Regions from separate parts of the Photobacterium sp. GB-210 genome, predicted to be linked through region 2. Evidence: predicted binding sites of a transcription regulator. Region 2 holds the regulator's gene; each other region holds the start of a gene.

Region 1 (4,263 bases), on a different contig from region 2:
AACACAGGAATGGATATCACCATCCGTTACTGTGGTGATAAGTTTATCACCATGCTGAACTTGTGATGTATTTCTGATTAGATCACCTTGCTCATTTCGAGTAATAGAATAACCACGGGCCAAAGTTGCGAGGGGGCTTACTGTTTCTAGTTTTTCTGCAGCTACCGCTAATTTATGTTTTGCATTTAGCAGCTTACGGTCTAAAGCATCATAGAGTCTTCGTTCACTCCGCTCTAAATTTCGTTGTGCATTGCTTACTAACGTAGCGGGGGAGTAAAGTGATATTTTATAGTTATTACTATCGATATGTTGTTGATGCTTTTGTAATTTTTTCTGCATCGCTTGAACTAAGCGTTGACTAATTTCATCAAGATGTTGCTGCTGCTGATTTAAACGAAGCTGTGGATGCTGACGCTCTAAACGGTGTTGTATTTGAGTTGCTTGGCGCAAAGAGTGTGATAAATACGACCTGATAGCATGGCGCAATTGTTGTTTTTTACGATCGAGTAATTGTGTTTGGTGAGTCATATCGCGACTGATCAACTCAGCGGCAGCAGAAGGTGTTGGTGCACGGACATCGGCAACAAAATCTGCGATAGTGACGTCGACCTCATGACCAACCGCACTGACAATGGGGATCTGGCTAGCGGCAATGGTTCGCGCGACAATTTCTTCATTAAATGCCCAAAGATCTTCCAGTGAACCGCCACCTCGACCGACAATTAATACATCACATTCCTGCCTAGCATTGGCTCGACCAATCGCTTGTGCAATAGAAATTGCAGAGCCTTCGCCTTGTACCATGGTTGGATAAATTACAACGGGTAAACTCGGATCGCGACGTTGCAATACTTGTAAAATGTCGTGCAGAGCCGCGCCTGTTTTTGAGGTAATAATACCTACTCGTTTAGGTTGTTCTGGCAGCGTTTTTTTGAGTGATTGCGCAAATAAACCTTCCGCTGCTAACGACATTTTTAATTGTTCAAATTGCTGTTGTAAGCGACCATCGCCTTCTGGCTGCATACTTTCAATGATCAGCTGATAATCACCACGTGGTTCATATAATGACAAACGCGCCTTAACTAATACTTGATTACCATTGGCAGGTTTAAAGGTCACATGTCGATTACTGCCTTTAAACATGGCACATTTAACTTGGGCACGTGAATCTTTCAGGGTGAAATACCAATGACCAGAAACGGGCATCGAAAAATTAGATAACTCACCAATAAGCCACACTACACCCATTTCATTTTCAAGTACGAGACGTACTTGTGCATTTAAGCTAGAAACCGTGTAAATACGACTATTCGTTTGGCTTTGAGGGGAAAAAGTGGTCACTAGGAATGGTACCTGCTATCGAATGAAGTAGTAGGCAGGCGGTCAAAATAAAACCGAATAAGACATAAAGTATACAGGCAGATCAATGGACAGATCTTGGCCGTATTTCCTTGACCGCATCACCGGATAGTTAACCGAAATATATTACTTATCAATTAAAATGTGTCAAGAAAAAAAATTAAAAAAAATCTAGCCAAACGTTTGCTTCATACGTATAATTCGACCGCAATATTTTATCCTTCTTTAAACCCCTATTCGGTGTGAGATATTGCAATGTTACGAATTAAACAAGAAGCTTTAACCTTCGATGATGTTTTGCTGGTTCCTGCCCATTCAACCGTTCTACCTAACACTGCCGATCTGCGCACTCAACTGACAAAAGATATTTCTCTTAATATCCCAATGGTGTCAGCGTCAATGGATACTGTGACTGAAGGTCGCTTAGCTATCGGTCTTGCTCAAGAAGGTGGTATCGGTTTCATTCACAAAAATATGTCTATCGAACAGCAGGCGGATCAAGTTCGCATGGTGAAAAAGTTCGAAGCAGGTGTTGTTTCTGAACCTGTGACTGTTAAACCTACCGCAACGATTGCTGATGTTAAGCGATTAACAGAGCTGAACGGTTTTGCTGGTTACCCTGTAGTAACAGATAGCAATGAGTTAGTTGGTATTATTACAGGTCGTGATGTTCGATTTGTTACTGATCTTTCAAAGACAGTTGAAGAAGTGATGACATCTAAAGCAGATTTAGCATCGGCTAAAGAAGGCGCATCTCGTGAAGAAGTTGAAGCTATCATGCAACAACACCGTGTTGAAAAGGTGTTACTTGTTGATAATGAATTCCGCCTTAAAGGCATGATTACTGCAAAAGACTTCCAAAAAGCAGAACGTAAACCTAATGCTTGTAAAGACGAGCGCGGCCGCTTACGTGTAGGTGCTGCGGTTGGTGCTGGTGCTGGTAATGAAGAGCGTGTAGCTGCTTTGGTTGAAGCTGGCGTAGACGTACTGCTTATCGATTCTTCACACGGTCACTCTGAAGGCGTTCTACAACGTATTCGTGAAACGCGTGCGGCATTCCCTAATCTTCCAATTGTTGGCGGTAATGTCGCTACGGCTGAAGGTGCACGTGCTCTTATTGAAGCAGGTGTGAGTGCAGTAAAAGTTGGTATCGGCCCTGGTTCAATCTGTACAACTCGTATTGTTACAGGTGTTGGTGTTCCACAAATTACCGCAATTTCAGAAGCGGCATCTGTTGCTGATCAATACGGTATTCCTGTTATTGCTGATGGCGGTATTCGTTACTCTGGTGATATGTGTAAAGCGATTGCCGCTGGTGCATCATGTGTAATGGTAGGTTCTATGTTTGCTGGTACTGAAGAAGCACCGGGTGAAGTTGAACTATACCAAGGTCGTTCATACAAATCATACCGTGGCATGGGTTCACTAGGCGCAATGTCAAAAGGTTCTTCTGACCGTTATTTCCAAACTGATAATGCGGCTGACAAATTGGTACCAGAAGGTATTGAAGGCCGTGTTGCCTATAAAGGTTACCTAAAAGAAATCGTTCACCAACAAATGGGTGGCTTACGCTCAAGCATGGGCCTAACGGGCTCAGCAACGATTGAAGATCTTCGTACTAAAGCTGAATTTGTACGTATTTCAGGGGCTGGCATGAAAGAGTCACACGTTCATGATGTGACTATTACTAAAGAAGCACCTAATTACCGTATGGGTTAATTGTTACCCACTCATCTTTGGGTTTAACGATTACGTCAGTAAGAAATAACATCGGGAGCAGAGCCTTTGCTCCCAATATATAAAATTATTCGAGAACATTCACTAATGACCATGACCACAAATATTCATGAACAACGTATCCTTATTTTGGACTTTGGCTCTCAATATACACAGCTAATCGCCCGTCGTATTCGCGAAATTGGTGTGTACTGTGAACTTTGGAGCTGGGATGTTGATGAAGCCGATATCCGTGAATTTGCGCCAAACGGTATTATTCTTTCTGGTGGTCCTGAAAGTGTAACGGAAGCCGGTTCTCCACGTGCACCACAATATGTATTTGAAGCTGGTGTACCTGTATTTGGTGTGTGCTACGGCATGCAAACCATGGCTGAGCAGTTAGGCGGTAAAGTTGCAGGTTCATCTGAGCGTGAATTTGGTTACGCACAAGTTAAAATTGTTGAACCAACACATTTCCTTGAAGGTATTCAAGACGCAACAGCCGAAGACGGCACATCATTAATGGATGTGTGGATGAGCCATGGCGATAAAGTGGTAGAAATCCCGTCAGATTTTATCAAAGTTGCAGAAACAGAAACGTGCCCATTTGCAGCAATGGCGAATGAAGAGAAGCGTTTTTACGGTGTTCAGTTTCACCCTGAAGTGACGCATACACGTCAAGGTATGAAGTTAATTGAGAACTTCGTAATGAATATCTGTGGCTGTGAAAAACTATGGACATCAGCAAATATCATTGAAGATGCTATTGCTCGTATTAAAGAGCAAGTGGGTGACGATGAAGTGATTCTTGGCCTTTCTGGCGGCGTAGACTCATCAGTTGTTGCTATGCTTATTCACCGTGCGATTGGCGACAAGCTAACGTGTGTATTTGTTGATAACGGCCTGCTTCGTTTAAATGAAGGTCAACAAGTGATGGACATGTTTGGCGACAAGTTCGGTCTAAACATTGTTCATGTACAAGCTGAGGATCGTTTCTTATCTGCACTTGCAGGTATTGATGAGCCAGAAGCGAAGCGTAAGAAAATTGGTCACGTATTCGTTGACGTATTTGATGAAGAATCTAAGAAACTGAAAAATGCGAAGTGGTTAGCGCAGGGAACGATTTACCCTGATGTGATTGAATCTGCAGCATCGAAAACAGGCAAAGCACACGTGATTAAATCTCAC
Region 2 (4,263 bases):
ATGTTAGGCGCGCCTTTCTTTATCTATTTATTAGTTAATCAAAAGAGTCAGATGTCATGACGTTAAATCATTCAGCAAAGGTCGATTTTACAGCAAGTAGCGACAAAGTCTGTGTTATTCAGGCTCGCGACTTATCATTACAATTCGGTGATAAAGTCCTGCTAAATCATCTTGATATTGATATTCACGCAGGAGAAGTCACCGCATTACTTGGGCCAAACGGTGCAGGTAAAAGTACCCTGTTAAAAGTATTATGTGGTGAGATTACGCCAAAATCAGGCACGGTTTCTTTCTTTGATCAACCGCTTAATAATTGGGCTCGGGAAGAATTGGCATGTCACTTAGGTGTCCTTCCACAACATAGCGCATTATCGTTTGCCTTTACCGCGAAAGAAGTTGTCGAGCTAGGCGCAATTCCATTGCAGCTCACTTCGCCTGAACTGAAAGATGCAACAGCATCAAGCATGCAATATGTTGATATTAACAATTTAGCTAAACGTCTCTACCCCACCTTATCGGGGGGTGAAAAACAGCGTGTACACCTTGCCCGGGTTTTAACACAACTCAGTAAAGCCGGTGATAAATGTATCTTGATGTTAGATGAACCCACCTCAGCACTCGATCTCGCCCACCAGCACCACACCTTACAAATTGCCCAAAATATGGCTATACAAGGCGCCGCTGTAATTGTGGTATTGCACGATTTAAACCTTGCAGCCCAATACACTGATCGGATGATTTTCCTTAACGAAGGAGAAATAAAAGCCGACGGAACGCCAACACAAGTTCTTACTCCTGAAGTAATAGATACCTTATATGGTTGGCCTGTCAGTGTTCATACTCATCCAAGTGGTGATTTTCCTTATCTTTTATCAGCCAATCATTCTGTTTTTTAACGTTTTATCTATTAATGACTAGATATACACAATAAATTGAAGCTATTAGCATGACAAACATCGAGTTTTTACGGTTAATGATCAATTAATTCAATCAAGTTGAATAGAAAGATTGCACAACGCAAAACACACAGTAAAATGTGATCGCAAGCGATTACATGTGTAATTAGTGTAAAAATAGTTTCTATCTTCTAATGCCGCATTTTACTGCGGCTTTAGTTGTTTATGATCCATGATAATTGCAACACCCTATAATTCGGTATCAAATTGAATAATTAAGTAGCTAATAACTAAAGGATCTTCATCTCTGCGAGTGAACTCGTAAGCCATAGACTACGTAATTAATCAATTTGGTATCAAAAACCTTTGTCAGATCCTAATCTGACCATGATAAGAAGAATAAATATGGCAACCATTAAAGACGTTGCACGTATGGCAGGTGTATCAACTACTACAGTGTCGCACGTGATTAATAAAACACGCTTTGTTGCAGAAGCAACGCAACAAAAAGTTTTGGCTGCAGTAGATGAACTTAACTACGCCCCAAGTGCAGTAGCGCGAAGCTTAAAATGTAATACAACACGTACTATCGGCATGTTAGTCACTAAATCGACTAACCCATTTTTTGCCGAAGTTGTGCATGGTGTTGAAGAATATTGTTATGGTGCAGGCTACACACTGATCTTATGTAACACCGAAGGTAACTTAGAAAAACAACGTGATTACTTACGTATGCTTTCTGAAAAGCGTGTTGATGGCCTATTGGTTATGTGCAGCGATCTGGATCAAATGCTGCTCGATTTACTTGAGCGTAAAAATGATCTTCCTATGGTTATCATGGACTGGGGCCCAGAAAGCCCACATACTGATAATATTCTAGATAACGCTGAAAACGGCGGTTATATTGCGACTAAGCACCTTATTGAAAATGGTCATAAGAAAATTGGCTGTTTATCTGGGCAAGTTGATAAGTCTACTTGTCAAGAGCGCCTAAAGGGCTTCCGTAAAGCGATGAAAGAAGCAGATCTCACTGTTAATGCTAATTGGCTACTTGACGGTGACTTTGAGTGTGAGTCAGCCGTTGAAGCTGCTGATAAGTTTATCGCAATGGAAGATCGCCCTACTGCTATCTTCTGCTTTAACGACATTATGGCCATGGCTCTGATCAGTACCTTTGAACAGGCAGGTCTGCGTGTTCCTGATGATATCTCAATCATTGGCTACGATAACATTGACCTTGCGCCCTACTTTGCGCCACCGCTAACAACTATCCACCAGCCTAAACGTCGTTTAGGTAAAAAGGCCATCGAAATCTTGCTAGAGCGTGTGAAAGACAAGAATCATGAGCGTCAAACCTTTGAAATGACGCCTAAACTTGTTGAGAGAAAATCGGTTAAAGATCTCAACTAATAAAATTTATCTTTCTATGTTAAGGAAAAGCCGATAAGTTAACCTTGTTGGCTTTTTTTTTACTTATAAAAAACAATCATGAGTATTTATAATTATAAAGCTTATTAAAATAAGCTAAGAACAAATACCTGAACCAATATCACATTTTTGAGAGCTTAGATTTAATATTAAAAGTATTATTTAATATAACTTTATATAGTCACGAACTGGCAAATTAATTGAAAGATTAAGACGCAAAACCACCGGCCTAAAAATTATGTTAATAATTCAAGGTAGCGGGGTTACCGAAGGATTATTATTGAACCGACAATATTATGACACAAACTTAACAATATATTGACAGTATCAATGTGTAGATTAATTAATCTATTTCCTCGCTCTTAATGTTTAGGTGACACTCATATTTTTTCACCGAGTAGAAGCATGGATAAACCAATATTAAAAGATTCATTAAAATTATTTGACCATTTTGGTTCAATAAAATCACGGTCGATGTTTGGCGGTTTTGGCATTTTTTCTGGTGATACAATGTTTGCATTAGTTGTGAACGATAAACTTCACTTACGTGCAAATGCTGAAACTGAAAAGGAATTCAAACAAGCTGGCTTGGAACCCTATGTTTATAAAAAACGTGGCTTCCCTGTTGTAACCAAGCACTATGCAATACCCGATCAATGGTGGGATGAACCCACAAAGATTGTAGCTCAAGGTAGGTATTCACTGGATGCAGCAGAAAAAGACAAGCAAGAAAAGGAGAGTTGCGTACCTGACCGAATTAAAGATTTACCTAATCTACGATTATCAAATGAAAGAATGCTGAAAAAAGCAGGCATAAACACTATTGAACAACTTCTAGCAGTGGGCTCTCTTGGCGCATATAAAGCACTTCAAGAATCACAAACAAGTCCATTGAGTATTGAATTGCTTTGGGCATTGGAAGGCGCAATTAGCGGTCAACATTGGTCAGTTATTCCTGAGCAACGTCGAAATGAACTATTATCTGCCTTATCTTAAAAATATAAGTTGTCTTAAATATAAAATACTTAGGAATAAAAGAGCCCCCATTCTTTTATTTCTAAGTATACCTTTCAAAAATAATTTCCGTATTATCCTTATCTTCCTTTATAAAATTCAATATTTATTTGGTTTAATTGCATATTAACAAACTTTTGCCATTAAATTAATTCCCTCCATTTTGCACTCCTTGATTTATATAAATGATAATTATCTTTATTTATATTCCATGCCTAATTATTTGCTAATACGACCAATAACCCATCTTCTCACTAATAAATAACGTGGCGCTTTAAACTGTCTTATCTCCTGCTGATTTTTTCACCAACCAATTGAAGAAAAAGAAATATTTATCATTAAATGAAATACAATGTCTGATCTTAAGGTCTACATGTTTACAACTGCTACTGAGTAAGATCGTATAAAACCCTACTTTTAGGGTGTTTTTTAAGGAATCACATGCGCATTTCGATCAAAAAAATTGACTCTTTATGGGTAAAGCCTTTGCTATGGCTTCAAGCTCGCCACTATGGTCAAGTATTAAACCCTGCAAAGCTATGGGGACGTAAACCTGTCTTATTTTGGTTAGTCGCAGGTTTTTTTGGTTTTCTCGACCGTAAGAAGTCACCGATTCAAGATGTCATGCGATCTTTGGTCTGTGTGCGTGTTTCACAATTAAACGATTGTGCCTTTTGTGTTGATGCCAATGGTATGAAGCTCGCCGAACGTTGTGATTCAGAAGATAAAATTAAAGCACTCGCCAACTGGCAACACTCTACGCTGTTTACAGATCAAGAACGCGCTGTGTTGGCCTACACTGAAGCGATGACAATAACAGGCAAACGAGTGACAGATGAAATGCTTGTCGCGCTACAAGAATGGTATAGCAGTGATGATATTATTGAACTCACTGCTTTAGTTAGCTTTCAGAACTTGTCGGCGA
Region 3 (4,263 bases), 570 kb from region 2:
ATAAATAAATCCAGCTCCTGCACACAATTTTAATTCACGTACTGGGACGGTAAAGCCTTTTGGTGCCCCTTTAATACTAGGGTCGGTTGAAATAGATAGCGGTGTCTTTGCCATACAAATAGCCAGCTCATCAAACCCTAGAGCTTTAAATTTGACTAATTGTTGCTGAGCTACCTCTGATAACGCTACATGACTAGCCCCATATCCTACTTCAGCCACAGCCATTATTTTTTCTTCTAATGGCTGGTTTAGTTGATATAAAGGAGTGAAGTTTGCTTTATGTTGGCAGGCTTTTACCACACACTCTGCGAGTTTAATCGCCCCTTCACCGCCTTTACCAAAGGCTTCACTGATAGCAACGTCTACAAAAGTGTCAAAGCTCTCTGCTTTGATCATTGCTTGTAGTTGCGCTAATTCCTCATCTGTATCTTGTGGGAAACGGTTAATTGCGACAACAACGGGAACACCATAACGGGCGGCATTACTGATATGCCATTTTAGGTTTTCAAACCCTGCAACCAGCGCATCATTGTCTTTGGCAAAAATACCGTCAGGTAAAGCGTGTCCTGGACGTAAATCATAAAGACCAGAGTTGGCTTTTAAGCCACGCAATGTTGCCACAACAACGGCACAGTCAGGGCCTCTTTTTGCTTGCTGGGCTTTAATATTACAGGCTTTTTCAAATCCCATATCAGAGCCAAAGCCACCTTCAGTAATGGTGAAGTCACTGAGTTTTAATGCGATTTTGTCTGCAATAATAGATGAATTTCCGTGCGCGATATTGGCAAAAGGACCTGCGTGGATAAGAGTGGGTACGCCTTCTAACGTTTGCATTAGGGTGGGCTCAATGGCATCGCAGAGAGTGACAGTCATGGCTCCTGCTACTTGCAGATCTTCTGTAGTTACAGGGTTACCATCAAGATCATAAGCGACGACAATACGGCCAATGCGTTTACGCATATCATGGAGATCATCGGCAAGTGCTAAAATAGCCATGAGTTCAGAGGCGGCTGTGATATCAAAGCCGTCATGGCGCTCTAAACCATTAATGGTTTTATCTGGTTCATTTTGACCTATGGTGATCATTCTCAAAGCACGATCATTATGATCCATCACGCGTTTCCAAGTGATGTTATTAATGTCGATACGTAGCGCAGGTAATCCTGTTTTTTCACTGAATAGATCATAACCTAAACGTGATTCATGATATAAGCGAGCATCAATTGCAGCAGCTGCAAGGTTATGCGCTGCCGTAACCGCATGAATATCACCCGTAAGATGAAGGTTTAGCTTATCCATTGGTGCGACTTGGCTATAACCGCCGCCCGCTGCGCCACCTTTTACGCCAAAGACAGGTCCCATTGACGGCTGTCGAATACAAGCCATTACTGAGCGATCAATTTTTGCTAACCCTTGTGCTAAACCAATTGTTGTAACGGTTTTTCCTTCTCCTAGTGGGGTTGGTGTAATCGCAGTAACGACCACCAGTTTCCCTTCTGCTTGATCCGCTAAGCGATTCAAAATGGCAGGTTTTATTTTTGCTTTTAATGAACCTTGCGGTGTCAGTTCCTGTGGTTGAATACCCGCTTTTTTGGCAATGCCTTCAATCGGAGAGAGTAGGGTGTCACGGCAAATATCGATGTCGCTTTTCATATAGGCTATATCCTCACAGTGGAAATCATGCGTATCTGCGTGATATTGATGGTGTTGGTTTTAAATACTATAGATAAAGATGTATATAGTGACGCAATCGTTTGCTTTTCTTTTATACCATCATTTTATCATGGTTAATTTTATTTTTGTTGTTATAAATTGCTGCTGTTTTTGGTTGCGTTTTGTACCGTATATAAGATTTATTGAATGCGTTTTAGAGATAGGTAATAAAAGAATAAGAAAGTGGTTATTTAGTCACTAGAGCAGAAGCAGTATATCGATATATAGAGTAGAAGTATGAAGATGAATTTGGTGAATACTGTAAACTCTGGTTGCAATATTGGCTGTGTGTTTATTCATCATTACACTTTAAAATTTGATATATATCAAAATCATTAAAAATATTAAAGGAAGCTATCAATGAACGAGCCAGTGACTACGTTGAAACATACAGCACCACTTTCGATTGGCATTATGTTATTTTTTATCACCTTTTTGACGATTATTTTGCCATTATCCCGTTAAGATAGTTACCGTTTAACACGTATTAAAAAGCGAGCTAATGCTCGCTTTTTGTATTTTTTGTTGAGTGGATTAGTACATCACTTTATGGCCATAACTAGAAAGGATTTCTTTAATCGCTTCCATGGTTTCTTTTTTCGGTGGTTTCACACCGGCTAACGGGTATTCAAAGCCCATAGCTTCCCACTTGTGCTCACCGAGTTGATGGTAAGGAAGTAGTTCGATCTTCTCGATATTGTCCATATCTTTTATGAACTCACCAAGTTGATGTGCAGAATGTTCGTCATCGGTGTAACCCGGAACAACAACATAACGGATCCAAGTTTTTTGACCGCGTTGGTGCAGGTAACGAGCAAAGTCGAGTACGCGTTTATTGGAAACACCAACCAGATTTTGGTGAACACCATCATCCATTTGCTTAAGATCTAGCATCACAAGATCCGTTGCGTCTAACACTTCATCAACCACATCAGTATGTTTGCGAATATAACCGTTGGTATCTAAGCAGGTATGGATCCCTTCAGCTTGCGCAGCACGGAAAAAGTCACGAACAAATTCAGGTTGAAGCATTGCTTCGCCACCAGAAGCAGTAACACCGCCGCCAGATGAATTCATAAAGTGACGGTATGATTTCGCTTCATGCATAAGTTCGTCTACCGTAGCTTCACGACCACCATGAGTATCCCATGTATCACGGTTATGACAGTACTGACAGCGCATTAAGCAACCTTGCAGAAAAACAATAAAACGGATACCAGGTCCATCGACGGTTCCGCAAGATTCAAATGAGTGAATACGACCTATTGCTGACATTGATTACTTCTCCGCATGCTGCGTTTATTTGAGTGTTATTTTATTACAAACCACTAGGGTATTGTAGCGAAATATCGGGATGGAAATTAGGGGTATTCTCTTATTTTGTGTCAATTTATCGCTAACTTATAAAAATTTGGAGAGATGACTTTATTGGTAATAGATATGTTGTAATTATTAAAAAATCTGCATTGAGTCGATAAACAATAGCGAGGCTTGTGGGGAAGATATGTAGACATAAAAAAACCGGCCATTAAGACCGGTTTTTATCAGGAAACAAGTTTCCTACATACTAAACTGTACGCTCTATATTATAGAGATGCAGTGAAAGTACGAGAGATAACGTCAGCTTGCTGCTCTGGCGTTAGAGAGTTAAAACGCACTGCGTAACCCGATACACGGATAGTTAGCTGTGGGTATTTCTCTGGGTTTTTAACTGCGTCTTCAAGCGTTTCGCGGTTAAGAACGTTAACGTTTAGGTGTTGACCACCTTCAATGCCAGACTCATGGTGGAAGTAACCATCCATTAGGCCTGCAAGGTTGTTTTCTTGAGTATCAAGATCTTTACCTAGCGCGTTTGGTACGATAGAGAATGTGTAAGAAATACCATCTTTAGCGTGAGCAAATGGTAGTTTACCTACAGATGTTAGAGATGCTACAGCACCTTTCTCATCACGACCGTGCATTGGGTTAGCACCTGGTGCGAAAGGAGCACCTGCACGACGACCGTCTGGTGTGTTACCCGTCTTCTTACCGTACACAACGTTAGATGTGATAGTTAGGATAGACTGAGTTGGGATCGCATCACGGTACATTTTGTGAGTACGGATCTTGTTCATGAAGCGCTCAACTAGGTCACAAGCGATGTCATCTACGCGAGCATCGTTGTTACCGAATTTAGGGTAGTCGCCTTCGATTTCGAAGTCGATTGCAATACCGTCTTCATCACGGATTGGTTTAACTTTTGCGTATTTGATAGCTGATAGTGAGTCAGCTGCAACAGAAAGACCAGCGATACCACAAGCCATTGTACGCTTGATGTCACGATCGTGTAGAGCCATTAGCGATGCTTCGTAGCTGTACTTGTCGTGGCTCCAATGGATAGCGTTAAGTGCTGCAACGTAAGTTGTTGCTAACCAATCCATGAAGTGATCTAGGCGATCCATAGTATCTGTGTAGTCAAGAACTTCAGCAGTTACTTTTTCAGTCTTAGGACCTACTTGAATCTTAAGCTTCTCATCTACACCGCCGTTGATTGCATAAAGCATAGTCTTA

What was found. Region 2 encodes PurR, which represses purine synthesis genes. Its sites were predicted from a motif close to TNANGNAAACGTTTNCNTNA; they were not measured.
Region 1: a site for PurR is predicted at 1,531-1,550, ahead of guaB (IMP dehydrogenase). Genes of this name have one in related genera too.
Region 3: a site for PurR is predicted at 1,743-1,762, ahead of C9J38_RS04225 (formate--tetrahydrofolate ligase). Genes of this name have one in related genera too.

The regions. Positions count from the first base shown of each region.
Region 1 is NZ_PYNU01000001.1:82,187-86,449, forward strand. It holds gene xseA (exodeoxyribonuclease VII large subunit) at 1-1,341, opposite strand, end outside; gene guaB (IMP dehydrogenase) at 1,615-3,078, shown strand; gene guaA (glutamine-hydrolyzing GMP synthase) at 3,190-4,263, shown strand, end outside.
Region 2 is NZ_PYNU01000002.1:687,268-691,530, reverse strand. It holds gene C9J38_RS06705 (iron ABC transporter permease) at 1-60, shown strand, start outside; gene C9J38_RS06700 (heme ABC transporter ATP-binding protein) at 57-896, shown strand; gene purR (HTH-type transcriptional repressor PurR) at 1,302-2,306, shown strand; cyclic di-GMP riboswitch class I at 2,505-2,595, shown strand; gene C9J38_RS06690 (TfoX/Sxy family DNA transformation protein) at 2,730-3,320, shown strand; gene C9J38_RS06685 (carboxymuconolactone decarboxylase family protein) at 3,780-4,263, shown strand, end outside.
Region 3 is NZ_PYNU01000002.1:120,577-124,839, forward strand. It holds gene C9J38_RS04225 (formate--tetrahydrofolate ligase) at 1-1,653, opposite strand, end outside; gene pflA (pyruvate formate lyase 1-activating protein) at 2,248-2,988, opposite strand; gene pflB (formate C-acetyltransferase) at 3,300-4,263, opposite strand, start outside.